3 regions of the Mesorhizobium sp. M0590 genome follow, and region 3 is predicted to be linked to each of the others. Evidence: predicted binding sites of a transcription regulator. Region 3 holds the regulator's gene; each other region holds the start of a gene.
What was found. Region 3 encodes LexA, which represses DNA repair genes until DNA is damaged. Its sites were predicted from a motif close to TGTTCNNNNTGTGTTCNG; they were not measured.

Region 1 (10,046 bases), on a different contig from region 3:
GCCGGCCCGGCGCCGGCCCGCGCACCGGCTTCAAGCCGTCGTCGAGTTCGCCGGACAGATCGATCGTCGGCCGCTTGCCGACGGCGTCATAATTTTCTTCCAGCCAATCACTGGCTGCGGTGCGGCCGAGGTCGCGCAGATAGGCAAGGAACGCCCATTCGGCATTGACCTTGGATGATGCCGACAGATCCTTGAACGCTTCGTCGGCATCGATGCGGTGCATGCGGATGTCGCGATATTCGCCGTGCGGCAATCGGCCGGCGGCGATCAGTTCCTTGACGAAGGCGATCGAGCGGAATTCGCGCAACAGCCCGGCATTGAAGGTGATCTCGTCGATGCGGTTCTGGATCTCATTGGCGCTCTTCGGCGTTCCCTCGCGGACCACCGGATTGATCTGCACCAAAAGCACGTCCTCGGTGGCCGCCGTCTTGAAGAACGGGAACAGTGCCGGGTTGCCGCCATAACCGCCATCCCAATAGGGCACGCCCTTGATCTCGACGGCACGGAACAATTGCGGCAAGCAGGCCGACGCCATCACCGTGTCGAGGTCGATCTCGCCGTCCGAGAAGACCCGCAACTGGCCGGTCTCGACATTGGTAGCGGAAATGAACAGTTCCATCGACTTGCAGGCGCGCACATTGTCGAAATCGATCTCACGTTCGACCACGTCGCGCAGCGGATTGATGGCGAGCGGATTGGCGACATAGGGCGAAAATACCCGAGACATCGTATCGAACAGGAAATAGCCGGGCGTGTTCTCGATCGACCAATTGCCCCAGGCGACGTCCCAAGGCATGCGCTGTACCGGGCTGAAGCGGCCCTTTGCCGCCACCGCACGCCAGAAATCGTCGAGCTTCCGCCGCGCGCCCTCGACACCGCCGCGGACAAAGCCGTCGGCCAGCGCCACGGCATTCATGGCGCCGGCGCTGGTGCCCGAAACCGCCGTTATGTCGAGGCGCCCGTCCTCGAGCAGCCGATCGAGCACGCCCCAGGAAAACGCCCCGTGCGAACCGCCGCCTTGCAGCGCGACATTGATCTTCTTTGGTTCTTCCGCCTTGCCATTTTTCGGCATGGCGTGGCCCTTGACCGCTGGAAGCCTCACTGAGCGGTCCAGCCGCCATCGACAGAGATGTGCGCGCCGTTGATCTGCGCCGCCGCATCCGAGCATAGGAACACCGCGGCCGCCGCAACCTGCTCGACGGTGACGAACTCCTTGGTAGGCTGCTTTTCGAGCATGACCTCACGGACCACCGTCTCGCGGTCCATCTTGTTGGCCTTCATCTGGTCGGGGATCTGCGCCTCGACCAGCGGCGTCAACACATAGCCGGGACAAATGGCATTGCAGGTGATCTTGTCGCGCGCCAGCTCCAGGGCGACCGTCTTGGTCAGGCCCAGAATGCCATGCTTGGCCGAGACATAGGCCGATTTGAACGGCGAGGCGACAAGGCCGTGGGCCGAGGCGACGTTGACGATCCGGCCGCCACCGGCCTGTTTCATCAACGGGATGGCGGCTGCGATGGTGTGGAAGGCCGATGACAGGTTGATGGCGATGATCGTATCCCATTTCTCGATCGGGAAGCTTTCGACCGGCGCGACATGCTGGATGCCGGCGTTGTTGACCAGGATGTCGACCGAGCCGAATGCCTCGGCTGCCTTCGCCACCAAAGTCCGGCACTCGGCCGGCTTCGACATATCGGCCTTGACGTAGACGGTCTTCACCTGGTGGTGCTTCGCGATTGCGTCGGCGATGGCGTGATCGTCGGCGGTGTCGGAAAAGGAATTGACGACGACGTTGCAGCCTTCGGCCGCGAGCGCGTGAGCAATGGCCAGGCCGATGCCCGAGGTGGAACCGGTGATGATGGCGGTTTTTCTGGCGGTCAAGGCGGCTTTATTCCTTTCGAGGCGGGCTCCCGTGGAACCATGCTGCACTGCAGCATATAGGCTCTCTGTCACCCAAGAACAGCGGATGTGTGGAGCAATGACATGAAATTTTTGTCATGTAGACCTCTCTCGTCCCCTAAGAGAGGTCGTTGCCTCGTTTCGCAAAGCATGCGCTGAAAGCTCGTCAGGCGACGAGGTCCGGCACCGTCCCGATATAGCGCGACTGCGGCCGGATCAGCCGTCCGCTCGTTTGCTGCTCGCGCGCATGGGCAATCCAGCCGGCGACGCGCCCGGCAGCAAAGACATTGGTGAACGCCTCTTTCGGAAAGCCCGCCGCTTCCAGCAGGAGCGCTGTGAAGAACTCGACATTGGTCTGGAGCGAGCGCGACGGCTTGGCGATGAGAAGCACTTCGAGCGCCGCTTGCTCCACGCTTTCGGCAAACGCCAGCCGGTGGCCGGCTTCGCCCTTGGCGCCGAGCTGCCGCACCACCGCTTTCAGCACGTCGGCACGCGGATCGCGCACACGGTAGATGCGATGCCCGAAGCCCATGATGCGGCGGCCACGCGCGATCTCGCCACGCAGCCAGCCGGCGGCGTCGCCATGCGCCTCGATCGCATCCAGCATCTCGATCACCGGACCTGGCGCGCCGCCATGCAGCGGCCCCTTGAGCGCTCCGAGCCCGGCCAGCACCGCCGAAGTAAGCCCGGCCTGCGTCGAAGCGACCACGCGCGCGGCGAAGGTCGATGCGTTGAGGCCGTGGTCGCAAACCGTCACGAGATAGGCATCGAGCGCCTTCGCCAATTTAGGCGAGGCCACAATGCCGGTCAGCATCCGCAGCATGTCGGCTGCATGATCGGCCTTGCTATCGGGCGCAATCGGGCTTTCGCCGCGCTGCAAGCGCAGCAAGGCCGGCGTCAGCACGGCAGGTGCCGCAACCAGCCGCAGCGCGTCCGACAATTTGCCGCCATCCGGCAGCAGGGCAATACCGGCGCGCATCGCGCTGTAGATATCGACGGATGCGAGAAACGGCAGCAAGGGTTTGATCTGCTCGAACACTTCGCTGCGCGCCCGACCGATCGCGTTCGCCAGCTCGCTGCCGTCGGGAAGATCGTCGAAAAAGCCGTCGAACAGCAGATGAACCACCTCGGCGTATTTCCAGCGGCCTGCCAGTTCGGGCAACGAATGGCCCCGGATGGTCAGGCGGCCACCAAGACCGTCAACATCGGAGAGCACCGTTTCCGCCGCCACCACATCATCGAGCCCATTCGCCATTGGTTTTCTCCTTGACCCTTTCCGGGTGGAAGATAAGGGTTGGTGACTCGACCATCAATCTTGATCAACGGAATCAACATGACAAGGCTGACATGACGGAGTGGCTGACGCGGGACGAAGCCCTGGAGCGTCTCAAGGTGCGAGCCCAGACCCTCTATGCCTATGTCAGCCGCGGACGCATCGGCGTGCGGCCGGACCGGGCGGATCCACGCCGCAGCCAGTATCGCGCCGACGATATCGCGGCGCTGGCGAGCCGCCGGGCTCGTGGCCGAAATCCCCAGGCAATCGCCGAAAGTGCAATTGCCTGGGGTGAGCCGGCGATCGCCACCACGATCTCGACCGTTTTGCATGGCCGCCTTGTCTATCGCGGCCAGGATGCGGTTGCTCTCTGCGAGGCTGCCACGCTGGAGCAGACGGCAAACCTGCTTTGGGCATCTGGCGCACCAGTGTCGTTCGTCTCGGCGAGCCGCCATGACAACGGCGCAACTGGCCGGCCGGCTGCCTTCGCGGAATTGGCCGCGTTGGCGGCCAACGGCCGGCCTTCGCTCGGCCGAAGATCGGCTTCGCTCAACCACGATGCGGCCGGCGCCATCGCCGCTTTGGCCCAGGCGCTCGGCGCGAATCCCGGAACTGGTGCCGTGCACGAAAGGCTGGCGCGGGGATGGTCGCTCGATGCGGCCGGCGCAGACTTGATCCGTCGCTCACTGGTACTGTTGGCCGATCACGAATTGAACGCATCGACCTTCGCCGCGCCGGTCGCCGCGTCCACCGGTGCACCTGTTTCGGCCTGCCTGCTTGCCGGCCTCGCCACGCTCTCCGGTCCGCGTCATGGCGGCGCCGCGGAGGCGGTCATGATGCTGGCGGAAGATGCGCAGAGATTGGGGCCGGATGCGGCTGTCGGACGCTGGCTCGGTCACGACAGGCCGCTGCCCGGATTTGGCCATCCGCTTTATCCCGACGGCGATCCGCGTGCGGAACCGTTGCTGGCCGCGATAGATGTCGATGATGGGCTGTTACGGCTTTGCGATGCGGCCTTTGCGGCAACGGGCATGCGCCCGAACGTCGATTTCGCTTTGGCCGCGCTGACGCGCGGTCTCCGTTTGCCGTCCGATGCGCCGTTCCGCCTGTTCGCGCTCGGCCGCAGCGTCGGCTGGGCCGCGCATGCCGTGGAGCAGGTGACAAGCAACGGCCTGATCCGGCCACGCGCCCGCTACCAGGGGCCGCTGCCGGAGCAGCTCTAGCCGCGCTGTTTGCGAAGTCTCAGCGGCGCCTGAGCGAAGGTTCGACGCGGCGCCTCGCCCCGGCAATCACGACATGGTGTCGAGCTTGCGCTGCATCGCGGCGATCTGCTCCTTCAGCTCCTGAAGGTCGTCGGGTTTTTCCGGCGTTTCCTTCCTGGCCGGTTCGGCCGGCGCTGCTGCCGGCGCCGAGCCCGCGGACGGGAACGGCGTGAACAGCCGCATGGCGTTCTGGAACATTTCCATGTTGCGCCGCGTCTGCTCCTCCAGCACCTTGATCGGCGTAGCGATCTTCATCATGTCCATCGGCGACTTGCCGAGGGCATCTTTCATCTGCTCGCGAAAGCGCTCCTGCTCCTTCGAGAAGGCCAGCATCGACTGCTCGAGAAAGCTCGGCACGATCATCTGCATCTGGTCGCCATAATAGGCGATGAGCTGACGCAGGAACGGGATCGGCAGCATGTTCTGCCCGTCCTTGTTCTCCAGCTCGAAGATGATCTGGGTCAGTACCGGATGCGTGATGTCGTCACCGGTCTTGGCGTCCTGGACAGTAAAGTCCTCGCCTCTTTTGACCATTTCAGCGAGATCCTCGAGCGTCACATAGGTGCTGGTGCCCGTATTGTAGAGACGGCGATTGGCATATTTCTTGATAACAATAGGTTCGTCTTTTGCGGCCATCTGCATCCTCCCCGGACACCGGGCAGCTTAAGTAAGCCGCCGGTAACGATTGCGCCTTTTTAAAGGATATGCGCAAAAGCGTCATGAATCCAAGCAGTTTGTGCAGTGCGGGAACATTTTATGCTGCGCAGCACGGATGGGCCGCCGTTGCAGCGACGGGCGGCATGCTTGCGGCAGTGGGACGCCATGCCCATTTCGGGTTTGACTCGGGTTGTGGAAAGGGCAAGAAAAGTCCCCGACGGCACCCGAAATCGTTCCCCGAAAGCCTGGAGAAGAACATGTCCGCTTCCAACGCCATCGTTGTCGCCAGTGCAGCACGCACGCCCGTCGGCTCCTTCAACGGCGCTTTCGCCAACACCCCAGCCCATGAATTGGGTGCCGTCGCCGTCAGGGAAGCGCTGGTCCGTGCCGGCGTCGACGGCAAGGAGGTGGACGAGGTCATCCTCGGCCAGATCCTGACCGCGGCTCAAGGACAGAACCCGGCGCGGCAGGCGGCTATGGCCGCCGGCGTGCCGCAGGAGGCGACCTCCTGGGGCCTGAACCAGCTCTGCGGCTCCGGCTTGCGCGCCATCGCGCTCGGCATGCAGCAGATCGCCCAGGGCGATGCAAAAATCATCGTTGCCGGCGGCCAGGAATCGATGTCAATGGCTCCGCATGCGCAACATCTGCGCGGTGGCGTCAAGATGGGCGATTTCAAGCTGATCGACACCATGATCAAGGACGGCCTGACCGATGCCTTCTATGGCTATCATATGGGCAACACCGCTGAGAACGTCGCCCGCCAGTTCCAGATCACCCGCGACGACCAGGACCAGTTCGCACTGGCTTCCCAGAACAAGGCCGAGGCCGCGCAGAAAGCCGGGAAATTCAAGGACGAGATCGTTGCCTTTACAGTCAAGGGCAGGAAGGGCGACACCGTAGTCGACCAGGATGAATACATCCGCCACGGCGCGACAATCGATGCCATGACCAAGCTCAAGCCCGCCTTCGACAAGGAAGGCACGGTGACTGCTGCCAATGCTTCCGGCATCAACGACGGCGCCGCCGCCGTGGTGCTGATGACCGAAGCGGAAGCCGCAAGGCGCGGCATCACACCGCTGGTGCGTATCGTTTCCTGGGCGACCGCCGGTGTCGACCCGCAGATCATGGGGACGGGACCGATCCCCTCCTCGCGCAAGGCGCTGGCCAAGGCCGGCTGGTCGGTTGGCGACCTCGATCTGGTCGAAGCCAACGAGGCCTTTGCCGCGCAGGCCTGCGCCGTCAACAAGGACATGGGCTGGGATCCGGCCATCGTCAACGTCAATGGCGGCGCCATCGCCATCGGCCATCCGGTCGGCGCCTCGGGCGCCCGCATCTTCAACACGCTGGTCTACGAGATGCGCCGCAGAAGTGCCAGGAAAGGCCTTGCCACGCTGTGCATCGGCGGCGGCATGGGTGTTGCCATGTGCGTGGAAGCAATGGGATGAATGGCAAATTGTGAATGGTGAATGGAAGATCGGAGGGCTTACGCAATAATCATTCCCCATTCCCCATTCACCATTCACTCTGGGAGGGAAACGCATGACAAAGGTTGCAATCGTCACAGGCGGGTCGCGCGGCATCGGCGCGGCGATATCGGTCGCCTTGAAAAGCGCCGGCTATTCGGTCGCCGCAAACTACGCCGGCAATGAAGAAGCGGCGGCAAAGTTCAAGGCCGCGACCGGCATCCCGGTCTATAAATGGTCCGTCGCCGACTACGAGGCCTGCGCCGCCGGCATCAAACAGATCGAAGCCGATCTCGGTCCCGTCTCGGTGCTGGTCAACAATGCCGGCATCACTCGTGACGCGATGTTCCACAAGATGACGCGCGAGCAATGGAAAGAGGTCCTCGACACCAACCTTTCCGGCGTCTTCAACATGACGCATCCGTTGTGGGGCGGCATGCGCGACCGCAAGTTCGGTCGCATCATCACCATCTCCTCGATCAACGGCCAGAAAGGCCAGGTCGGCCAGGTCAATTATTCGGCCTCGAAGGCCGGCGATATCGGCTTCACCAAGGCACTGGCCCAGGAAGGCGCGCGCGCCGGCATCACCGTCAACGTCATTTGCCCTGGCTACATCGCCACCGAGATGGTCAAGGCAATGGACGAGAAGGTCCTCAACGAGCGCGTCATCCCGCACATCCCGGTCGGCCGTCTCGGCGAGCCGGAGGAAATCGCGCGCTGCGTCGTCTTCCTCGCTTCCGACGATGCCGGTTTCATCACCGGCTCGACCATATCAGCCAATGGCGGCCAGTACATCGCCTGATCGTTTATCTTTACGTTGAGACAGATACGCGCTTGGACGAACGGGCCTGCAAAACGGCCCGTTTCTATAGCGGTCTTCCCGTTGCAAGATCTCGATGCGGCACGCTGCCCCAATCCGGCACGCAAAGGTTAACGGCCGCTGCGCAGCCTATGCAAAAACCGCCCGGCAGCCTGTGGATTCTCGGTGGAAAAGCTGTTCACAACACAACATGCAGCGGTGAACAAACCAAGAAACTTCGGCTATCTCTGATTCGTCGCCGATTCGTTCCGGCTTTGAGCGGAACGTTAACGGCGAGAGCTGAAAACACCCTCGAAATGATTGAAGCGCGTTAGGAAACATCAATAATTTCATAATGTTGTGCGAAGCAGATTGGCCAGCCACGACCATTCACCGGCAAAGGTTAACCGCAGTGCTCGCTTGGATGCCACTTGCATAAATCGGGCCAGTTTCCGTGATTCAGCATGTGGTGAGACTCGCCGACAGAAAACCCAGATGTAGCCGTGAACAAACCCTGAATCAGCGCGAGTCAGTGATTCGTCGCTGATTCGTTCCAGACTCGTTCCAACTGTTAATCGGGAACAGATTTTCTGGCTTCGAACCAACCAATCGGCCTGCCCTCGGCATATTCCGCTTTCGCTTCGCGCCCGAAATCCCTATGTGTCGCCTGTCATACGCGGCCAATATGGGCGCGCTCCCGACAATGCGAGGCAGAGAGCCTTATTTCCAGGCCGATGAACATCTATCCGAAACACACTGAACCGCTGATCCTGTCGGGTCGAGACGTGACGGCCGTGCTCGGCCCGACCAATACCGGCAAGACCCATCTCGCGATCGAGCGCATGGTGGCGCACGAAAGCGGCGTCATCGGCCTGCCGCTCAGGCTGCTTGCCCGCGAGGTCTATACGCGCGTCTGCGAGAAGGTCGGCGCCCATAAGGTGGCGCTCATCACCGGCGAGGAAAAGATCCAGCCGGCGGGCGCGAAATACTCGGTCTGCACCGTGGAAGCGATGCCGCGCGAGACCGACGCCGCCTTCGTTGCCATCGACGAGGTCCAGCTCGCCGGCGATCTCGAACGCGGACACATCTTCACCGATCGCATCCTGCATCTGCGCGGCCGCCAGGAGACGCTGCTGCTCGGCGCCGCCACCATGCACGGCATTCTGCAGCGCCTGCTGCGGGGCGTGTCGGTAGTGACGCGACCACGCCTGTCGCATCTTGCCTATGTCGGCTCGAAGAAGCTGACCCGCCTGCCGCGGCGCACGGCGATCGTCGCCTTCTCGGCCGACGAGGTCTATGCCATCGCTGAGCTGATCCGCCGCCAGCAGGGCGGTGCCGCCGTCGTGCTCGGCGCACTCAGCCCGCGCACCCGCAACGCCCAGGTGGCGCTGTTCCAGTCGGGCGACGTCGACTACCTCGTCGCCACCGACGCCATCGGCATGGGCCTCAACCTCGACCTCGACCACGTCGCCTTCGCCCAGAATCGCAAATTCGACGGCTACCAGTACCGCAACCTGACGGCGGCCGAGCTCGGCCAGATTGCCGGCCGCGCCGGCCGGCATCTGCGCGACGGCACCTTCGGCGTCACCGGCCAGGTCGATCCGCTGGATGATGAACTGGTCAACAAGATCGAGGCGCATGATTTCGATCCGGTGAAAGTGCTGCAGTGGCGTACCGCGCATTTCAATTTCGCCAGCCTCGATGCGCTGAAGCGCTCGATTGAGACCAACGCCCCGGTAGAAGGCCTGACGCGCGCACTGCCGGCAGTAGACGCGCAGGCGCTCGAGCATCTGTCGCGCGACGACGACATCCGGGCACTCACCACCGATGCCAGGCGCGTGGCGCTGCTTTGGGAAGCCTGCGCGCTGCCCGACTACAGGAAGATCGCGCCGGCCCAGCATGCCGACTTGATCGCCTCCATCTACATGGACCTTGCCAGGCATGGCCATGTCGACGAGAACTACATGGCCGAGCAGGTGCGCCGTGCCGACACAACCGAAGGCGACATCGACACGCTGTCGCACAGGATTGCCCAGATCCGCACATGGACCTTCGTTTCCAACCGGCCCGGCTGGCTGGCCGATCGGGCACACTGGCAGGAAAAGACGCGCGAAATCGAAGACAGATTGTCGGATGCGCTGCATGAGCGGTTGACGAAACGTTTTGTAGACCGCAGGACTTCCGTCCTCATGCGGCGCCTTAGAGAAAACACGATGCCTGAAGCCGAAATCAGCCCAACCGGAACCGTCCTCGTCGAAGGCCATCATGTCGGCGAGCTGCAGGGTTTCCGCTTCACCGCCGACCAGAGCGCCGGCGGCGAGGACGCCAAGGCGGTACGGGCGGCGGCGCAGAAGGCGCTTGCCGCCGAGTTCGAGGCGCGGGCCGAGCGCTTCGGCGCCTCTGCCAATGGCGACATCGCCCTGGGTTCGGATGGCACGCTACGCTGGATCGGCGCGCCGATCGGCACGCTGGTCGCCGGCGAAGACGCTTTGAAGCCGCGTCTCGTTCTGCTCGCCGACGAGCAACTCACCGGCCCGGCACGCGACAAGGTTGCGGCGCGCGCCGAGCGCTTCGTCAACTTCCAGATCGAATCCCTGCTGAAGCCGCTGGTCGATCTCAAGAATGCCGAGCAGATCACCGGCATCGGCCGCGGCATCGCTTTCCAGCTTGTCGAGCATCTCGGCCTCATCAAC
Region 2 (10,046 bases), on a different contig from region 3:
ATCGACCGCAACAACCAGATCGGCCGCACCGATCCGGCCGGCATTGCCGATGTCGTGCTGGAATCGGCACTGACCACCATCCAGGACTGTGAGGATTCGGTGGCGGCCGTCGATGCCGAAGATAAGGTGCTGGTCTACCGCAACTGGCTCGGCCTGATGAAGGGCGACTTGGCGGAGGAGATCACCAAGGCCGGCAAGAGCTTTGTCCGCAGGCTCAACCCAGACCGCTCCTATACCGCGCCCGATGGCGGCACGCTGACCTTGCCGGGCCGCTCGCTGATGCTGGTCAGGAATGTCGGCCACCTCATGACCAATCCGGCGATATCAGACCGCGACGGCAACGAGGTGCCGGAAGGCATCATGGATGCGGCGCTGACGGCGCTGATCGCGCTGCATGACATCGGCGTGAACGGGCGCCGCGCCAATTCTCGCGCCGGCTCGATGTACATCGTAAAGCCCAAGATGCACGGGCCCGACGAAGTTGCCTTCGCCGTCGAGATTTTCGACCGCGTCGAAGCGCTGCTCGGTATGGCCAAAAACACCATCAAGATGGGCATCATGGACGAGGAGCGGCGCACCACCGTCAACCTCAAGGAGGCGATCCGCGCCGCGAAAGAACGCGTCGTCTTCATCAACACCGGCTTCCTCGATCGCACCGGCGACGAGATCCACACCTCGATGGAGGCCGGCCCGATGATCCGCAAGGGCGACATGAAGCAGGCCGCCTGGATTGCCGCCTACGAAGCCTGGAACGTCGACATCGGGCTGGAATGTGGGTTGGCCGGCCACGCCCAGATAGGCAAGGGCATGTGGGCGATGCCCGACCTGATGGCGGCGATGCTGGCCGAGAAAATCGTGCATCCCAAGGCCGGCGCCAATACCGCCTGGGTGCCGTCGCCGACGGCGGCGACACTGCACGCCACGCACTACCACAAGGTCGATGTCCATGCCGTCCAGGCGGCGCTGAAGAACCGGCCGAAGGCGAAGCTCGACGACATCCTGTCGGTGCCGGTAGCAAGGCGGCCGAACTGGTCGCCTGAAGACATCCAGAAGGAACTCGACAACAATGCGCAAGGCATTCTGGGTTATGTCGTGCGCTGGATCGACCAGGGCGTCGGCTGTTCGAAAGTGCCGGATATAAACGACGTCGGTCTGATGGAGGACCGCGCCACGCTGCGCATCTCCTCGCAGCACATCGCCAACTGGCTGCATCACGGCGTCTGCACGCCCGAGCAGGTCATGGAGACGATGAAACGCATGGCGGCGATCGTCGACCGCCAGAACCAAGGCGATCCGCTCTACCGGCCGATGGCGCCGGATTTCGACAAGTCCATCGCCTTCCTCGCCGCCTGCGACCTGGTCTTCAAAGGCCGCGTGCAACCCAACGGCTACACCGAGCCAGTGCTGCACGCGCGGCGGCTGGAGCTGAAGGCGCGGGATAACGGCTGAACCGAAAGCACGATGCACGCAGGCCAAGGGTAAGCGCCGGCGTCCCCCTCCCCCTTGAGGGGAGGGTGGCCCGAAGGGCCGGGTGGGGTCGCCAATGCAGTGCGCCAACCCAATTCTGACGGTGCGCCCTAGGAGGAGCATCGCAACGCTCCGCACCTCGGCCGGTTTCGAAATGCGACAGGCCGAGCGTCTCACCGGCGACCCCACCCGGCCGCTTCGCGGCCACCCTCCCCTCGAGGGGGAGGGAAAAACGCTACGCCGCTTGTGCCATCCGTTCCGAGCTCATGCGGTAGGAAATCGCTTCGGCCAGATGGATGCGGCCGACCGTCTCGCTGGCCTCGAGATCGGCCAGGGTCCGCGCCACCTTCAGGACGCGGTGATAGGCCCGCGCGGAAAAGCCAAGCTTTTCGCTGGCGTCCCTGAGCAGAGACAGGCCGGCGGCATCGGGCATGGCGATCTCCTCGATGACTGACGGCGAGCAATGGGCGTTGGTGGTGGCGGTCGCGCCGAGCCGCTCGAAGCGCTCGCGCTGGATCGTACGGGCGCGGGCAACACGTAGTGCGACGGCGGCACTTTTCTCCGCCCGGTCCGGCCGGATCAGATCGCTGGCCGAGACCGCCGGCACCTCGATCCTGAGATCGATGCGATCGAGCAGCGGGCCGGAAATGCGCGCCTGGTAGTCGGTGCGGCAGCGATCGCCGCGTAGACAGCGATAGCCCGGCTCGCCGGCCATGCCGCAACGGCACGGGTTCATCGCCGCGACCAGTTGGATACGCGCCGGATAGGTGACGCGATGATTGGCGCGCGCGATCATGCAGTCGCCGGTCTCGAGCGGCTGGCGCAGTGCATCGAGCGCCTGCGGCGAGAATTCGGGGAACTCGTCGAGGAACAGCACGCCGTGATGGGCAAGCGAGGCCTCGCCCGGCCGCACGCGCAGACCGCCGCCGACCATCGCCGCCATCGAGGCCGAATGATGTGGCGCGCGGAACGGCCGCCGGTCGGTGAGTTTTCCTTCGCCGAGTTCGCCGGCCACCGAGGCGATCATCGAGACTTCGAGCAATTCCCTGGGCGCCAGCGGCGGCAGGATCGACGGCAGCCGCTGCGCCAGCATCGACTTTCCCGACCCCGGCGGTCCGACCATCAGAAGATTGTGGCCGCCGGCCGCCGCCACCTCCAGCGCCCGCTTGGCGGTCTCCTGGCCCTTGATGTCGGCAAGGTCGGGCAGGTCGCGCGCCGAGGCATGGATGCCGGCTTCCGGCCGCGACAGAACCTGCGTGCCGCGAAAATGATTGGCGATGGCGATCAGGCTGCGCGGCGCCAATATGTCGAAATCCTTGCCGGCCCAGGCCGCTTCCGGCCCGCAGGCGAACGGGCAGATCAAGCCCTTGCCTTCGGCATTGGCACCGATTGCCGCCGGCAGCGCGCCAGCCACCGCGGCGATGGTGCCGTCGAGCGACAATTCGCCAAGCACGACATAGCCGGCCAGCATGTCGCCCGGAATGGCGCCGAGCGCCGCCATCAGCCCGAGCGCGATCGGCAAATCGTAGTGGCTGCCTTCCTTGGGCAGGTCGGCGGGCGCCAGATTGACGGTGACCTTCTTCGACGGCATCGACAGGCCGGATGCATGAAGTGCTGCCTGCACCCGCTCGCGGCTTTCGGCTACGGCCTTGTCGGCCAGCCCGACGATGTGCATGTTGACCTTGCCCGGCGCGATCATCACCTGCACGTCGACCGGCACGGCCTCGATGCCCTGGAAAGCAACCGTGCGAACCCGCGCCACCATGTCTTCACCCCGGATGCAGGCTTTTGCCCCAAGCCTTTGCGATCATGCCGCGAACGGCGTCACCCGAGACAACCACAGATTTCCGGCGAAGGCAAGAACATTTGGGGAACAGCTGAGCGCAACGGCGGCAATGGTTTGCAACGCGGCCGCTCGCGAAGCGAGGCTAGTTGCGCTTCTCCTCCACGGCATCCCAGAACAGGCTGGCGATGTCGGCGCCGCCGAAGCGCTGCACTTCGCGTATGCCGGTCGGTGAGGTCACGTTGATCTCGGTCATGTAGTCGCCGATCACGTCGATGCCGACAAGGATGAAGCCGCGCTCCTTCAGCGCGGGGCCGATGCGGGCACAGATCTCGCGTTCGCGCACCGTCAGCTCGGTTTTTTCAGCGCGGCCGCCGACATGCATGTTGGAGCGCGAATCATGCTCGGCCGGTACCCGGTTGATGGCGCCGACCGGCTCGCCGTCGATCAGGATGATGCGCTTGTCCCCGGCCCGCACCTCTTTCAGATAGCGTTGCACGATGTAGGGTTCGCGGAACATCTGGCCGAACATTTCGAGCAGCGAGGCGAGATTGCGGTCGGCCTCGTGCAGGTGGAAGATGCCGGCGCCGCCATTGCCATAGAGCGGCTTGACGATGATGTCGCCGAACTCCTTGCGGAAGGCGGCGACCTCGAGCGGATCCTTGGTGATCAGCGTCGCCGGCATCAGGTCGGAAAATTCGGTGACGAAGATCTTTTCCGGGCTGTTGCGCACCCAGGCCGGGTCGTTGACCACCAGGGTCTTCGGATGGATGCGCTCGAGAATATGCGTGGTGGTGATGTAGTTCATGTCGAAGGGCGGATCCTGCCGCAAAAGGATGACGTCCATCTCCGAAAGATCGGTGCGGACTTCTTCGCCCAGCGAATAATGATTGCCCTTCTCGTCGCGAACCTGCATCGCCTCGATACGGGCAAACACCTTGCCGTCGCGCAGCGACAGCCGGTCGGGCGTGTAGTGGAACAGCCGGTGGCCGCGCCGCTGCGCTTCCAGCGACAGCGCAAACGACGTGTCGCCGGCTACCGACACGCTGGAGATGTGGTCCATCTGGACGGCGACTTTCAGGGGCATGGCAGCTCTCCGGCGCACTTGGAGCGATCCACTTGGACGCACAAAGTACGCTCCAACATTTTTTGAATCCATGCATCGTGCTTTCCGAAAATCGATTCCGATTTTTCGGGCCGATGCATCGACGACAGCGATATAAGGAAATCGGCGGCCTCTGCCAATCGGCCAAGGTCATGATGAGGCTGCGCTTCGCTTGGCGCAGATCCCAACGCGATGTGCCTTCAGCGGTCGAACACCAGCTTGGAATAGCCGAGGAAGGACAGCGCCATGGCGACCAGCGAGGCGACCGCAAGGGCTATGAGCGGCGACACCATCGGCAGTGCGAACAACATGACGCAATAGACGAGATAATTGACGACGCTGGTGGCAATGCCGACGCCGCCGTAGCGGGCGCCCTCATGCGCGATGCCCCGGCTGGAAGGCGAGAAGGTCAGGTGGCGGTTGATCAGCCAGGTGGCGGACAGCGCAAAACCGATCGAAATGATGCGGGCTGCCAAGGGGCCAAGCGGCGTTGCCGCCAGCACCAGCCAAAGCGCACCCGCGTCGGCGACGAAGCCGATGCCGCCGGCGACAATGAAGCGGGCGAGGCGTCCCATTTAGGCTCTAGGCCGCGCGCGGGGTCTTGCGCGGTCCGGCCTTCAAAGTCGCGAGCGCGCTTGCACGTTCACGTTCGACGCGACCGGAAGGCATCGACAGATAGAAGATGCGCTTCTGCTCGGCGCGGCCGCGCGACACCGAATCGAGGATCACCCCGGTCACCGCCGCCAGCATCGACAGCAGCAGCAGGCCGACCGACAGAACCCAGGTCGGCATGCGCGGCACAAGCCCGGTTTCGGCGAACTCGATCAGCACCGGCGCCATCAGAAACAGGCTTGATGCCAGGAAGAACACCGAAAAAGCGCCGAAGAAACGCAGCGGCTGCGTCTCCTTCATCAGCATGGCGAACATCCACAGGATCTTCGCGCCGTCGCGAAAGGTCGACAGCTTCGACGAGGAGCCTTCCGGCCGGCGGCCATAGTCGAGTCCGATCTCGCTGACCGGCAATTTGAGCTGCGAGGCGTGCACCGACATTTCGGTCTCGATCTCGAAACCGCCGGAAACGGCGGGAAAACTCTTGACGAAGCGCCTGGTGAAGGCGCGGTAACCCGAGAAGATATCGGTAAAGTCCGAGCCGAACAAACGTTTGTAGAGGCTGTTGAAGATGCGGTTGCCGAAGGCGTGGCCTGTCCTGCCGGCGTCGTTGGCGACGCCGCGCCTGGTGCCCACCACCATGTCGGAGCGCTCGGTCAGCAGCGTGTTGATCAGTTGCGGCGCGTCCTCCGGCGCATAGGTGCCGTCGCCGTCGGCCATCAGGTAGATGTCGGCCTCGATGTCGGCGAACATGCGGCGCACGACATTGCCTTTGCCCTGGCGCGGCTCGCGCACCACGATGGCGCCGGCGGCGCGGGCTCGGAGCGCCGTCAGATCGCGCGAATTGTTGTCGTAGACATAGATCGCGGCGGCAGGCAGCGTTTCGCGAAAGCGCCGCACCACTTCGCCGATCGTCAGCTCCTCATTGTAGCAAGGCAGGAGCACGGCGATGCTCGGCTCATGGCGCACTTCTTGTGGCATTTTTCGTCTCCGGATGCCCTGTGAGGCCCCTGACCGCTCAAGCGCCGGCCTCGCTCGGGCGGCTTTACTATTTATTGAAGCTGTTAAGGCTAGGTTTAAACCGCACCGTATTCCTTCCAAAGGTCCTGATATGAGCACAGCCGACGATGGCGCCTCCATTTGGAGGTCCGATATCGCGCTGGCGCTGCTTGCCACGTTGCCGGCACTTGCCGTCAATGCCCTTGCCGGCTTCCCGGAATTGACCAATGCCGGCGGCGACAACGACAATCTGCTGCGCCTTGTCGAAGTTCGCGACATGCTGGCCAGCCAGGGCTGGTTCGATCTGCACCAGTACAGGATGGGCCTGGAAGGCGGTTTCGTCATGCATTGGTCGCGGCTGGTCGATGCGCCGATCGCCGCCATCATCATCGCCGTATCGGCCCTGACCGGCAGCGCGGCCTTTGCCGAGAATGTTGCGCAAGTGCTGTGGCCGACGCTGCTCTTCTGCCTGACCGTGTTTTTCACCGCCCGCGCCGCACGCAGCTTTGCCGGTGACAGCGCCGTGCTGCCCGCTGTCGTGGTCGGCGCTGCCGCACTGTATTTCATTGGCATTTTTTCGCCTGGCGCGCTCGATCACCACAATATCCAGCTGATGCTGAGCATGGCCAGCCTGAGCCTATTGCTTGAAGCGCCAATGCGCAGGCCGGCGGCATTGCTCTCCGGCCTGTGCGCCGGATTGATGCTGGCCGTCGGTATGGAGACCGCCCCTTATGTGGCCACCATCGGCGCCTCTGTCGCCATGCTGTTCGCCCTCGGCGCCAATGGCGAGAGGCTGATCGCCAGGGATTTCGGCCTCGGCTTTGCCGGCGTGTCCGCTCTCGTCTTTGTCGCCACCATTGCGCCGTCTGCCTGGGGTCAGGCGCAATGCGACGCCTTTTCGACCGTGCAGTTCGTCGTCGCGGCGATTGCCGGAACCGGCCTTGCGGCGATAGCGTCGATCGAGCCGGCCGGCCGCACGCGCCAACGGCGCATCGCCTCACTTGGCCTGCTTGCCCTGCTATTGGGCGCTGTCGTCGTCTTGTTGTTCCCACAATGCCTGGCAGCGCCCTACGCCAACCTCGATCCGCGCCTCAAGGAGCTATGGCTTGATCACATCGACGAGGCGCAATCGCTGTTCAAGCTGCTCGCTGAAGATCCGGCCGGGGTGGTGGCGCGCTATGCCACGCCGCTCATTGCGCTCGTGCTGATGGCGCTTCGCCTTGGCCGCGGTGGCTGGCGGCGGCAGGACAGCCTTGTCGGCGCGCTGCTTGTCGTGGCCTTCATCGTCAGCGCCTGGCAGGTACGCGGTTCGACATTCTCGATCGCCTTCGCCGTCATCCCGCTTGCCGCCTGGATTGCCAAATGGCGTCAACGGGCCGAGGCCAGCGCGTCGCGCGGGGTGGCGCTGCGCATGGCTGCCGTCTGGCTGGTTTCGGTGAATGCGGTCTGGACTGGGGCTGCCGCGGCGACCTCGGTAGCCTTCGACGACAGCAACACCACGGCGGATAATGGCGACGGCACCGATGTCGCTTGCCAGCGCATGGCCTCCTTTGCGGCACTCGGCCGCCTGCCCGGCACCACCGTACTGGCAATTTCCAATCTCGGATCGCCTATCCTGGCCTATTCCGGACATCGCGTCTTCGCTGGGCCTTATCATCGCAATGTCGCCGGCAACCTGCTGGCGCTCGATGCCTTCCTTGGGTCTGATGCCGATGCCAGGACGGTCGTGGCGGATCATCACGTCGGCCTCGTCGCGCTGTGCCCCGGCAGCGCCGAAAGCAAGCTCCTCGCAGCCAAGGCGCCGGCAGGCTTTCTTGCCGGGCTGATGCGCGGCAGCGTGCCGGAATGGCTTGAGCCGGTTGCCGGGACCAGCGGAGCCGCCGTCGAATTGTACCGCGTCCGGCTGGGCAACTGATCGATCGGCGGCCCGTGCGGCCTTTTGTCGGACATAAGTCCTGACAATCCACTCTTTCGCCCTTGCCCGCCCGACATGGCTGGATAGGATGCGCGCCGGCCGACCGCGATCATTGGACCGGGAGAGAATTTCATGATGCCATCGGCACGCTTTGCCGACCTCGAAGGCGCTTCGGTGCTGATCACCGGCGGCGGCTCCGGCATTGGTGCTGCCTTGACCGAAGGTTTTGTCCGCCAGGGGGCAAAGGTCGCCTTCATCGATATCGCCGACCGTCCGAGCCTGGCGCTGGCCGATCGGTTAGACAAGGAGCTCGGCCGGCGGCCGTTCTATCTCAAGACCGACATACGCGACATCGAGGCATTGCGGGTATCAATCGCCAAAGCCGCCGAGGCGCATGGCAACGTGACCGTGCTGGTCAACAATGCCGCTCAGGATGACCGTCATGCCGTCGAAGACGTCACGGTGGAGTTCTGGGACAACAACCATGCCATCAACCTGCGCCCGCATTTCTTCAGCGCACAGGCGGTGGCGCCGGGCATGAAGCGGGCCGGCGGCGGCTCGATCATCAACTTCACCTCGACGTCGTTTCTCATCAACCATCCCGATATGCCGGCCTACACCGCCGCCAAGGCCGGCATCGTCGGTCTCACCAAGGGTCTTGCCGGCAAGCTCGGCGTCGATGGCATCCGTGTCAACGCGATCGCGCCCGGCTGGGTGATCACCGAGCGGCAGAGAAAGCTCTGGGTCACCGAAGAAGCGCTCGCCGCTCATGTCGCCAAACAGTGCATCAAAGAGGTGATGCAGCCGGAAGACATTGTCGGCACCGTGCTGTTCCTGGCGTCGGATGCCTCACGCATGCTGACCGCGCAGATGCTGATCGTCGATGGGGGGTTCCTGTGATCTCATCGAGCAAGGCAGCTTCCGTCGCGGCCGTCGACTGGGGCACCACCCGTATGAGGGTCTGGCTGCTCGACGGCGCCGGCAAGGTTCTCGCCGAGCGGCGCGGCGATGACGGGCTGATCACCGCCCAGGCTAAAGGATTTTCGTCCATTCTTGAAGGGCATCTGGCTGCACTGGGCGCAGCCGAGGCGCTGCCGGTCATCATTTGCGGCATGGCCGGTTCGCGCCAGGGCTGGCTGGAGGCGCCCTATGTCAGCGTGCCGGCGCCGATCGGCGCTATTCTCGCCGGCGCTGCCCGCATCCCCGGCCAGCGCCGCGACATCCGCATCGTGCCCGGCCTTGCCCAGCGTCTGGCCGACGCCCCGGATGTCATGCGCGGCGAGGAGACGCAGCTTGCCGGCGCCGGTTTGCCGGCAAAGGGACGCCATGTCGTCTGCATGCCTGGCACGCATTCGAAATGGGTGCTGGTCGAGGACGGTGCCGTTGCCGGTTTCGGCACCTGGCCGACCGGCGAGCTGTTTTCGGTGCTGGCCGCGCACTCGATCCTGCGCCATTCGCTGGGCGAGCCGCCGAAGCCGGTTGCCGCCGAAAATCCATTTTTCCGGGAGTGGTGCCTGAAGGCGTTGGCCGAAGGCGGTGACATCGGTTCAAGACTGTTCTCGATCCGCGCCGCCAGCCTGCTGCAGGATCTGAAGCCCGAGGATGCCGCCGCGTGCCTGTCCGGCCTGCTGATCGGCGGCGAGATCGCTTCGGCAAATCGCCGTTATGGGGCGAGTGCCGTGCCCGTCGTGCTGATCGCGTCGGGCGCACTTGGCACGCTCTATGCCGACGCGCTCGGCCTTGCCGGGCTCGCGGTCAGGGTGGTCGACGCCGACGAGGCGGTGCGTGCCGGTCTTGCCGAAGCCGCGCGCGAAAATGGCATGATCGCCGGAAATGGAGTTGCCGCATGACAGAGACCGCACCTTTTCCAAAGCTCGAGCGGGGTCTGGTCGCCATCCTGCGTGGCCTCAAGCCAAGCGAGGCGGTGGCGATCGGCCAGGCGATCTTCGGCGCCGGTATCGAAGCGATCGAGGTGCCGCTCAACTCGCCCGATCCTTACGCCTCCATCGCCAGCATTGTCGGAGCGCTTCCTCCAACAGCCTTGGTCGGTGCCGGCACGGTGCTCAGCGCCGCCGATGTCGACGGCCTGCACAAGGCCGGCGGGCGGCTGCTGGTCAGCCCCAATATCGATGCCGAGGTCATGGGCCGTGCCATGCACTACGGCATGG
Region 3 (10,046 bases):
TGCCCGGCCTGAAGGTGACAGCATTGACCCGCGTCACCGGCAAGACCGGCGTTGAGATGGAGGCTCTGAGTGCCGTCTCGGTCGCTTGCCTGACCATCTACGACATGGCCAAGGCGGTCGACCGCGCCATGGTCATCTCCGGCATCAGGCTGGTTGAAAAGACCGGCGGCAAATCCGGCGACTACAAGATCACCGGAGACGGGGCCACCGAGGCAGGCCGATAATGGCGCTGGTCCCAGTTGCCGAGGCGCTCGAGCGCCTGCTGGACGGCGCAGCAGCGCTGCCGGGCGAACGCGTCGCACTGCTGGATGCCGCCGACCGCGTGCTGGCGGAGCCGGTTGTGGCGCTCCGCACCCAGCCGCCGTTCAACGCCTCCGCCATGGACGGCTATGCCGTGCGGGCGGCCGATATCGCGTCCGTACCGGCAAAGCTTTCGGTGGTCGGCATGGCGCCGGCCGGACGCGGCTTTGCCGGAACGGTGCAGCAGCGGCAGGCCGTGCGCATCTTTACCGGCGCGCCGCTTCCCGAAGGCGCCGACACTATCGTCATCCAGGAGAACGTCCGCGATCTCGGTGGCGGCAGCGTCGAAGTGACGGAACCGACGGTGCAGGGGCGCAACATCCGCCGCCTCGGGCTCGATTTCGCCAAGAGCGATGTCCTGCTGCCCAAAGGCCGCCTGCTCGACCCGGCGGCCTTGTCGCTGGCGGCATCGGCCAATCACCCCGAGGTGCGCGTGGTCAAACGGCCGCTGGTCGCCATCATCGCCACCGGCGACGAATTGCTGCCGCCGGGCAGCGATGTTGGCCCCGACCAGATCATCTCCTCCAACGCCTATGGTGTCGCCGCTGCCGCACAGTCGGTCGGTGCGCGCGCGCTCGACCTTGGCATCGCGCCGGACCGCAGGGAGGCGATCGCTGCGCTGGTTGAAAAGGCCGTGAAGGCTGGCGCGAACGTCATCGTCACGCTGGGCGGTGCCTCGGTCGGTGACCACGACTTCGTCCATGACGTGCTGACCGGGCAAGGCATGACGCTCGATTTCTGGAAGATCGCCATGCGGCCGGGCAAGCCACTGATGTTCGGGCGGCTGGGAGACATTCGCTGCATCGGCCTGCCCGGCAATCCGGTGGCAAGCCTGGTCTGCACTCAGCTCTTCCTGAAGCCGCTGCTGGCGCGGCTCGGTGGCCGCGCCTTTCAGCAGGATATACGTCGGGCACGGCTCGGTGCTGCCATGCCGGCCAACGATCTCAGGCAAGATTATGTGCGGGCTGTTGTCATAGATGACACCGGTACGCTCGTGGCGACGCCGTTCGGCATCCAGGACTCCTCGATGCTGAAAATGCTGGCCGATGCCAACGGGCTGATCGTTCGCGCGCCGTTCGCTCCTGCCGCGGCGGCGGGCTCCCCCTGCGACGTACTGATGCTACGCTGAACCTGCCTCACTCCGAAATCAAGGTCCGGGTCAGCGGATGGTCTGGATCGGCCAAACCGTCGATGATGTTGAAATGATGCCGGTCAGGCTCGACCACCGAGCTGGTCGCGGTACCCAGGCCGATCCAGATGTTGGCCAGCAACGCGCTCTGACGCAGGAATTCGGCGCGCTCGCCGCCGCCGGCCCAGCAGGTCAGGCGGGCCTTGTCCATCGGGCGCAGCAGCACCGGACTTTCGGCCTGCGCCTCGGCCTCATCGATCGCCAGCGTCTCGTTCATGCCGGTGCGCATGATCGGGCGCAAATCGTGCACCCCCGAGATCGACACCACGTGACGAACGCGCCGGACCACTTCGGGCGCCAGCGGCGTCGTCGCCGTAACCATCCGGCTAACAAGATGGCCGCCGGCCGAGTGTCCGGTCAGCATCAGCGGCCCTGGAACCATCGCCGCCGCCTTGCCGATCGCCGCGCCGACTTCCTTGACGATGCCGCCAATGCGTATCTGCGGACAGAGCGTGTAGGACGGCATCGCCACCGCATAGCCGCGATCAACAGGGCCAGTGGCAAGATGCGACCAGAAACTCTTGTCGAATGCCATCCAGTAGCCGCCATGAACGAACACCACGAGTCCCTTGGGCTTGATGGCCGGCAGGAAAAGATCGAGCCGGTTGCGTGGGTTGTCGCCATAGGCCATGTCGAGCCGCGCCCTGCCCTCGGTCGAAAGCACGTCGCGGAAAACCCGCGCGGGCTCGATCCAGGCCGCCGGCCAGCGATCGCTGCCGGCTATGTTGGCGCCGTTGGCATAAGCGTTGTCCCAATCGGCAATGTGACGTTCGAACACCCTGCGCCTCCCTGGCAATATGGCCTTGCAACGTAGCCGTGAGCATCGCGCGGCGCGTCGTCGCCAGCCTCACGATTCCAGCTCTCGCATCAATCTCAAGTGACAGCTGCTTTGATGGCGAAGCGCGCATCCTTCCACGCACCGGTGCGCAGGATGTCCTCAAGCAATTTGACGGCCTGCCAGACATCGGCATAGCCGACATAGAGCGGGGTGAAGCCGAAGCGCATGGTCGATGGCGCGCGAAAATCGCCGATCACGCCACGTTCGATCAGCGCGCGCATGACCTGGTAGCCATGCTCATGCATGAATGAGATCTGGCTGCCGCGTTTTTCCCCATCGCGCGTGCTTTCGAGCGTGAGCCCGTAAGTGCCGCACTTTGCCTCGACAAGCTCGATGAACAGATCCGCCAGCGCGATGCTCTTCTTGCGCACCGCCGTCATGTCGACATCGTTCCAGATGTCGAGCGCGCCCTTCAGCGTGCGCATCGACAGGACCGGCTGCGTGCCGCACAGAAACCGGCGGATGCCGGTGCCGGCCGCATAGCCTGGCTCGAAGGCGAAGGGCCGTGCATGGCCCCACCAGCCGGTGAGCGGCTGCTGGATGTCGGAAAGATGCCGCTCAGCCGCATAGATGAAGGCAGGCGCGCCCGGGCCGCCATTCAGATATTTGTAGGTGCAGCCAACGGCAAAATCGGCGTTTGCCTTGTCGAGCTCGACTGGCATCGCGCCGGCGGTGTGGCAGAGATCCCAGACGATCATCGCCCCGGCTTCCTGAGCCCTGCGCGTCAGCGCCGGCATGTCGCGCAGTTCGCCCGACTTGTAGTTGACGTGGTTGACCAGCACCACGGCGGTGCGTTCGTCGATCAGCTCTTCGACGGTCGGCGCGTCGACCCCCGAGAGGCGCAGCAGCGTATCTTTTCGCGTCGAAACCACACCCTCAGCTATGTAGAGGTCCGTCGGAAAACTATCGCCCTCGGCGACGATGACCTGCCGCTCCGGTCGCATTGCCATGGCGGCGTGCAGCAGCTTGTAGATGTTGACCGATGTCGTGTCGCAGACCACTGTCTGGCCGGCCGCGGCACCGATCAGGCGCCCGAGCTGGTCGCCAAGTTCAAGCGGCATGTTGAACCAGCCGGCCGTGTTCCATGCGCGGATGAGATCATGCGACCATTCTTCGGTCGCGGCCTTGTGCAGTTCATCGAAAGCGGCACGTGAAGCAGCTCCTAGCGAATTGCCGTCGAGATAGATCACTCCTTGCGGCAACACAAAGCGGTCGCGCATTGCGCGCAGCGGATCCGCGGCATCCATCGCCTTTATGGCCGCGAGATCGGGAATTCCTGTCATGATTTGTCTGCTCCCCCAAGATCCAACGCAACGCCGGACACGCATCGACTGTTCTTCCATTACCTGGTTATGCGCAGCAAGGCTCCACCGGCGAGAAGCAGCCTGACCAGGCGGTGGAAACCGGGACTTAACCGCGAGGTTGGCGTTTTGAGTTCGTTTCGTTCACGGTGCATTGACCAAACCGCACAGTCGATAGGGGTTCACTTCCGTGCCCTTTGCCGACCGACGGCCGATGCCAGTGCCGCCTTCTAGGAGGCCAGAAGGGCGCAAACGAAAGCAGAATCAAGGCGATGAGGCTCGCGGCGGTGAAAATGCGGTACGCCGGTAGGGGACGTCGTTTGTTTCCCAAGCCTTAACGCATTCATTAAACTTTAAACAGTTGCGGAACACAACTGGAACAGATAGTGTTTGTTCTGGGTTTGTTTTTCTGATTCTGTTGGGGGTCGCTATGCTGACACGCAAACAACACGAACTGCTTATGTTCATCCACGAAAGATTGAAGGAAAGCGGTATTCCGCCCTCCTTCGACGAGATGAAGGAGGCGCTCGACCTGGCTTCCAAATCGGGAATCCATCGGCTGATTACGGCGCTGGAGGAGCGCGGCTTCATTCGCCGTTTGCCCAACCGGGCCCGTGCGCTGGAGGTGCTGCGCCTGCCTGACTCGATCGCCCCCGGCCTCAATGCGGCACGCAAGTTCTCGCCGAGTGTCATCCAGGGTAGTCTTGGGCAAGGCGCCCCTCGGCAGGGCAAGCCGACATCGTCGCGCGTCCCTGCAGCCGGCAATGACGACGATGTCGTCGCCGCCGTTTCGATCCCGGTGATGGGCCGCATCGCCGCCGGTGTGCCGATCGACGCCATCCAGCACCAGACGCATTCGATTTCGGTGCCGCCGGATATGATCATGGGCGGCGAGCATTATGCGCTCGAGGTCAAAGGCGATTCGATGATCGAGGCCGGCATTTTCGACGGCGACACGGTGATCATCCGCAATGCCGATACGGCGAGCCCCGGTGAGATCGTGGTGGCACTGGTCGACGAGGAGGAAGCGACGCTGAAGCGGTTCCGCCGCAAGGGCGCCTCGATCGCCCTGGAAGCCGCCAATCCGGCCTACGAGACGCGCATCTTCGGACCAGACAGGGTCAAGGTGCAGGGCAAGCTCGTCGGACTGATCCGCCGCTACTGAGCTCCGCCCTTGGCACCGGCTTTGGGGTTGTCGGCCCTGCGGTATGGCGGCAGGCCCCGTGCCGCGCGTGAAAATTTCCGCTGCACGTGCCAGGGCCGGTATGATTTTTCGACCGCGAAACGGATTTCGGCGCGCGTTGCCGCTTGTGGATCGAAGTAGACGGCGGCACTTCCCGCGTGCGCCAGTTGCCGTTTGGTGACGACGAGGACCAGCCGGTCGTAGTAGCAGGGGTTATGGGCGGTGGCGTCGTCGATGACGATCAAGCTGGCAAAGGCGCAGGCTGGCCGCGCAGTATCGCGGTCCTTGGCTTGCGCGATGATCGCGCCGGATGGATGTCTGGCAAGGCAGAGGCCGTCCGTGCAAATGAACGGCATGCCCGGCGGTAGGTCGGCCGGATCGGCAATGTCGAATTGCGGGTCGTTCTTTCCAGGTGTTTCCGGCGCGACGATAGCCTCTGATGTGAGCGCGCGTTTCCAGTTGTCGATGGTGAACTCATTCGGGCGTGCCCGGTTGACCGCGAGTTCACCGCTGCCGATCGGCAGCGCGACCAGCCGTGCGTCCTCCGAGACCAATACGTCGGGTATGCGTGTCTGCGTTGTCGTCAGCAAGCCGGCGAGCGCAAAAGGAAGTGCCGCCAGCCGCAACCAGGTCGTCGCCATGCTGGCAATGACGAGGGCGATCGTCACCAGAAGGACGGATCTCAGCGAAATCAGCCCGACCGCATCGATCGGCGAGCGCTCCGATATCCACCCGGACAGGGCGATCATCGCCGTCAGCCCCTTGCCCATGACATAGAGGAAAGGGCCATCCGCACCGAACGGCATCGCCAGCGCGCTGAGAACGGCGAAGGGCATGACGACCAGTGAGACGATGGGCATGATGGCCAGATTGGCGAACAGGCTGAGCGGCGCCACGCGCTGGAAATGCCATATGGCGAAAAGCGCCGTGGCGCTCCCTGCAATGATCGAGGTCATCGCCAGACCGCACATGCCCAGCAGGACCTTTCGAGTGGCAAAGCGTAGCGGCGACAGCCGCGGCGGCGGCGTGGTGGCCCTGCCGGCGCGGTAATCGGACCAGCCTGCATAGGCGCCGACAAGGGCCGCCGTCGCGGCGAAGGACATCTGGAAACTCGGACCGACCACCTCGTGCGGCGACACCAGGATGACCGCGATGGCCGAGATCGCCAGGTTGCGCATGGTGAGCGCGGCCCGGTCGAACAGCACGGCGATAAGCATCACCGCCAGCATGATGAAGCTGCGTTCGGCCGCCACGACAATGCCGGAAAAGACGAGGTAGGCCGCAATCGAAAAAAGCGCGGCGGCCGCGGCATATTTCTTGACCGGCCGTCGCGATGAGAAATCGGGAAACAGCGCAAAGGCACCCCGCAGCAGCGCCATGATGGTGCCGGCGACCAACGCCATATGCAGCCCCGAGATGGAGATGATGTGGTAGATGCCGGTGCGCCGCATCGCTTCGTTGATCTCCTCGGGAATGCCGGCGCGCACGCCGACGATCAGCGCAGCAGCAATCTCGCCCTCGGCACCGCCGATGCGGCTGCGGATATGGTCGGCGATGGATTCGCGCGCGTCTTCGATCGCGGAAGAAAGCTGCGCGCCAAGCGGCATGCTGCCCGACGACACGACTTTCGGATTGCCGAGAAAAAAGCCGCTGCCGCCGATACCGGCGAAATAGCTGTCGAAGGAGAAATCATAGCTGTCGGGCCGCACCGGGCCGGTCGGCGGCAGCAGCCGCACATAGCCGGTGATCTCGGAACCGGCCGTCAGCTCAGCCGGTATCTTCATCGCCGAAACGCGGACCCGTTCCGGCATGTAGCGCAGTGTCGGCCTGGCCGTTGAGATCACATCGATTGTCAGCCTGATGCGGCCGCTCGCCATGGGCTCGTACGATACGACGCGACCCGTCAGCCGCGTTGAGATTTCGGAGCCGAGCATATGCGTTCCGACACGCCATGTCTCGAACTTGGCGGCAAGTACGCCAAGCGCGCAGAGCAGCGCCACCATGAAGCACAGGCGCGTCCTGGGCCATGACCGCGAGACGACGGCACAAAGGGCCGCGAGGAGCGCGATTGCGATCGGCTGTGGAAAGGCCGGCTCCACCGACAGCCCGAAATATACGACCACCCCGCATGCGAGGAACACCGGCACCAGCAGGAAGGCGATGCCGCGGTCGAGTTCCAGGCCGGCTGCCGAGGTTACGCTGTTGCGGATACGGGACGGTGACGGGAGGCGGAAACGCCTGGGCAGGCGTACGATGGGCTCGCCCGCGGGCACGAGAACCGTTGCTGGGTCGCTGGCCGGCAGCGACGGAGCATCGAAGCGCGGAGCGGGTAGCAATGCCGGTGCCGGCAGGACAGGCGGGGGTGCGGCAAACAGCAAGCGTTCGCTGACGCCGCTGCCAACGTCCTCGCCCTCGCCCGCACCACGGCCTCGCACAGCCATCGGGTCTGCCCCTTGCGCCCTCGACCTCCTATGCTACATGAACGCGCAACGCGCGAAAGTCCGCAAACCCACTTCCTTCGCCCGCCTGAGAGTTCCATGCCCGATAAGGTCGTCACCCGTTTTGCCCCCTCGCCCACCGGCTATCTGCACATTGGCGGCGCGCGCACGGCGCTGTTCAACTGGCTGTATGCCAAGCACACAGGCGGCACGATGCTGCTGCGCATCGAGGACACCGACCGCGAGCGCTCCACCGATGCGGCAAGCGCGGCCATTCTCGACGGGCTTTCCTGGCTTGGCCTGACATGGGACGGCGAGCCGGTGTCGCAGTTCGAGCGTGCGCCGCGCCATCGCGAAGTGGCCGAGGAACTCGTTCGTATGGGCAAGGCCTATTATTGTTATGCGACGCCTGCCGAGCTAGAGGCAATGCGCGAGAGCGCACGGGCCAAGGGGCTGCCTCCCCGCTATGATGGACGCTGGCGCGACCGCGACCCGTCGGAGGCGCCGCCCGGCGCCAAGGGGGCGATCCGCATCAAGGCGCCGACAGACGGCGAGACGGTGGTGCATGACCGCGTCCAGGGCGACGTGCGCTTTCCCAACAAGGATCTCGACGATTTCATTATTCTGCGCTCGGACGGCAATCCCACCTACATGCATGCCGTCGTCGTCGACGATCACGACATGGGCATCACCCACATCATCCGCGGCGACGATCATTTGACCAACGCCGCACGTCAGACCGTAATCTATCAGGCCATGGGCTGGGAGGTGCCGTCGATGTCGCATATCCCGCTGATCCACGGTGCCGACGGCGCCAAGCTGTCGAAGCGGCACGGTGCGCTTGGCGTCGAAGCCTATCGCGCCATGGGCTACCTGCCGGAGGCGCTGCTCAACTATCTGGCGAGGCTTGGCTGGAGCCACGGCGACGATGAGATCATGTCGATCGCCGACATGATTGCATGGTTCGACATTGGCGACGTCAACAAGGGCGCCGCCCGTTTCGACTTCGCCAAGCTCGAGGCGCTTAATGGCGTGCATATGCGCCGGATGAACGACGCGGCGCTGCTCGACATCTTCATCGCCACTCTGCCCTATCTAGAAGGCGGCCCGGCAATCGCCGCGCGCCTCGACGACAGACGCAGGGCGCAACTGCTTGCCGCGTTGCCGGGCCTGAAGGAGCGCGCCAAGACGCTGGTCGAACTTGTTGAAGGGGCTGCATTCCTTTTCGTCGAGCGGCCGCTGCCGGTCGACGAGAAGGCGGCGGCGCTGCTCAGCGGTGAGGCGCGCGCGATCCTGCGGGGCGCTCATGCGGCACTAGCCACGGTTTCGGAGTGGTCTGCCGCCTCAGCCGAAGCCGCGATCCGCGACTATGCGCAGGCCGCCAGCCATAAACTCGGCGCCGTGGCCCAACCTTTGCGCGCCGCGCTCACCGGCAAAAGTACCTCGCCAGGTGTCTTTGATGTGCTTGCCGTACTTGGCCGCGAGGAAAGCCTGGCGCGGATCGCTGATCAAATCGATTAGCAAACTGGCCCAAGAAGATTGGCATTGAAAGGTGTGTTTCGCAGTGCAACATTGGGTCTTGGCCTAATCTGCCGCGCAGATTCAATTGCGGGCGCAAATGTGCCTATTCCGATGCTTTTGACGTGTTGGGTTCAGATATTTTGCCTTTGCCGGCCTGAGGAAACAAAAAGGAGTTTGCTATGACCGAACCTGCGACAAAAATGGAATTTGGCGGCAAAACCCAGGCATCGACGGCCAAGCTGGAATTCGGCGGCAAAACCCATGAATTCAAGATACGAAGTGGTTCGGTAGGACCTGACGTCATCGACATCGGTTCGCTCTACAACACCGCCGGCGTCTTTACCTACGATCCCGGTTTTACGTCGACGGCGAGCTGCGAATCGGAAATCACCTTCATCGATGGCGATGCCGGCATTCTTTTGCACCGCGGCTACCCGATCGACCAATTGGCCGAGCACGGCGACTTCCTCGAAGTCTGCTATCTCTTGCTCTATGGTGAACTCCCGACCAAGGCGCAGAAGGACGATTTCGACTACCGGGTGACGCGCCACACCATGGTGCATGAGCAGATGTCGCGCTTTTTCACCGGCTTCCGCCGTGATGCGCATCCGATGGCGGTGATGTGCGGCGTGGTCGGCGCGCTGTCGGCCTTCTATCACGATTCCACCGATATCTCGGACCCCTATCAACGCATGGTCGCGTCAATGCGGCTGATCGCCAAGATGCCGACGATCGCGGCGATGGCCTATAAATACCACATCGGCCAGCCATTCATTTACCCGAAGAACGAGCTGAATTTCGCAGCCAACTTCCTGCATATGTGCTTCGCCGTGCCTTGCGAGGAATACAAGATCAATCCGGTGCTGGCCCGCGCGATGGAGCGCATCTTCATCCTGCACGCCGATCACGAACAGAACGCCTCGACTTCGACCGTCCGCCTGGCCGGCTCGTCGGGCGCCAATCCTTTTGCCTGTATCGCTGCCGGCATCGCCTGCCTGTGGGGTCCCGCACATGGCGGCGCCAACGAGGCAGCACTGAACATGCTGGGCGAGATCGGTCATGTCGATCACATCCCGGAATTCATTGCGCGCGCCAAGGATAAGAACGATCCGTTCCGATTGATGGGATTTGGCCACCGCGTTTACAAGAATTACGATCCGCGCGCCAAGATCATGCAGAAGACCGCGCACGAGGTCCTGGGCGAGCTCGGCATCAAGGACGATCCACTGCTCGACATCGCCATGGAGCTGGAAAGGATCGCACTGACCGATTCCTA

Region 1: the regulator LexA is predicted to act here: its motif matches at 7,903-7,920, upstream of NKI52_RS01545 (helicase-related protein).
Region 2: the regulator LexA is predicted to act here: its motif matches at 3,326-3,343, upstream of NKI52_RS06400 (YifB family Mg chelatase-like AAA ATPase).

What each region holds. Positions count from the first base shown of each region.
Region 1 covers NZ_JAMYQN010000001.1:291,213-301,258, forward strand. Annotated here, with positions in the region: gene NKI52_RS01510 (patatin-like phospholipase family protein) at 1-1,072, opposite strand, end outside; gene NKI52_RS01515 (3-hydroxybutyrate dehydrogenase) at 1,099-1,881, opposite strand; gene NKI52_RS01520 (citrate synthase/methylcitrate synthase) at 2,066-3,154, opposite strand; gene NKI52_RS01525 (citrate/2-methylcitrate synthase) at 3,247-4,395, shown strand; gene phaR (polyhydroxyalkanoate synthesis repressor PhaR) at 4,462-5,070, opposite strand; gene NKI52_RS01535 (acetyl-CoA C-acetyltransferase) at 5,349-6,536, shown strand; gene phbB (acetoacetyl-CoA reductase) at 6,631-7,356, shown strand; gene NKI52_RS01545 (helicase-related protein) at 8,088-10,046, shown strand, end outside.
Region 2 covers NZ_JAMYQN010000002.1:540,230-550,275, reverse strand. Annotated here, with positions in the region: gene NKI52_RS06405 (malate synthase G) at 1-1,449, shown strand, start outside; gene NKI52_RS06400 (YifB family Mg chelatase-like AAA ATPase) at 1,703-3,232, opposite strand; gene gshB (glutathione synthase) at 3,396-4,337, opposite strand; gene NKI52_RS06390 (GtrA family protein) at 4,556-4,930, opposite strand; gene NKI52_RS06385 (glycosyltransferase) at 4,938-5,945, opposite strand; gene NKI52_RS06380 (hypothetical protein) at 6,076-7,878, shown strand; gene NKI52_RS06375 (SDR family NAD(P)-dependent oxidoreductase) at 8,011-8,778, shown strand; gene NKI52_RS06370 (2-dehydro-3-deoxygalactonokinase) at 8,778-9,728, shown strand; gene NKI52_RS06365 (2-dehydro-3-deoxy-6-phosphogalactonate aldolase) at 9,725-10,046, shown strand, end outside.
Region 3 covers NZ_JAMYQN010000010.1:241,224-251,269, forward strand. Annotated here, with positions in the region: gene moaC (cyclic pyranopterin monophosphate synthase MoaC) at 1-224, shown strand, start outside; gene NKI52_RS18840 (molybdopterin molybdotransferase MoeA) at 224-1,429, shown strand; gene NKI52_RS18845 (hormone-sensitive lipase) at 1,437-2,267, opposite strand; gene kynU (kynureninase) at 2,363-3,610, opposite strand; gene lexA (transcriptional repressor LexA) at 4,059-4,793, shown strand; gene NKI52_RS18860 (ComEC/Rec2 family competence protein) at 4,787-7,252, opposite strand; gene gltX (glutamate--tRNA ligase) at 7,349-8,770, shown strand; gene gltA (citrate synthase) at 8,950-10,046, shown strand, end outside.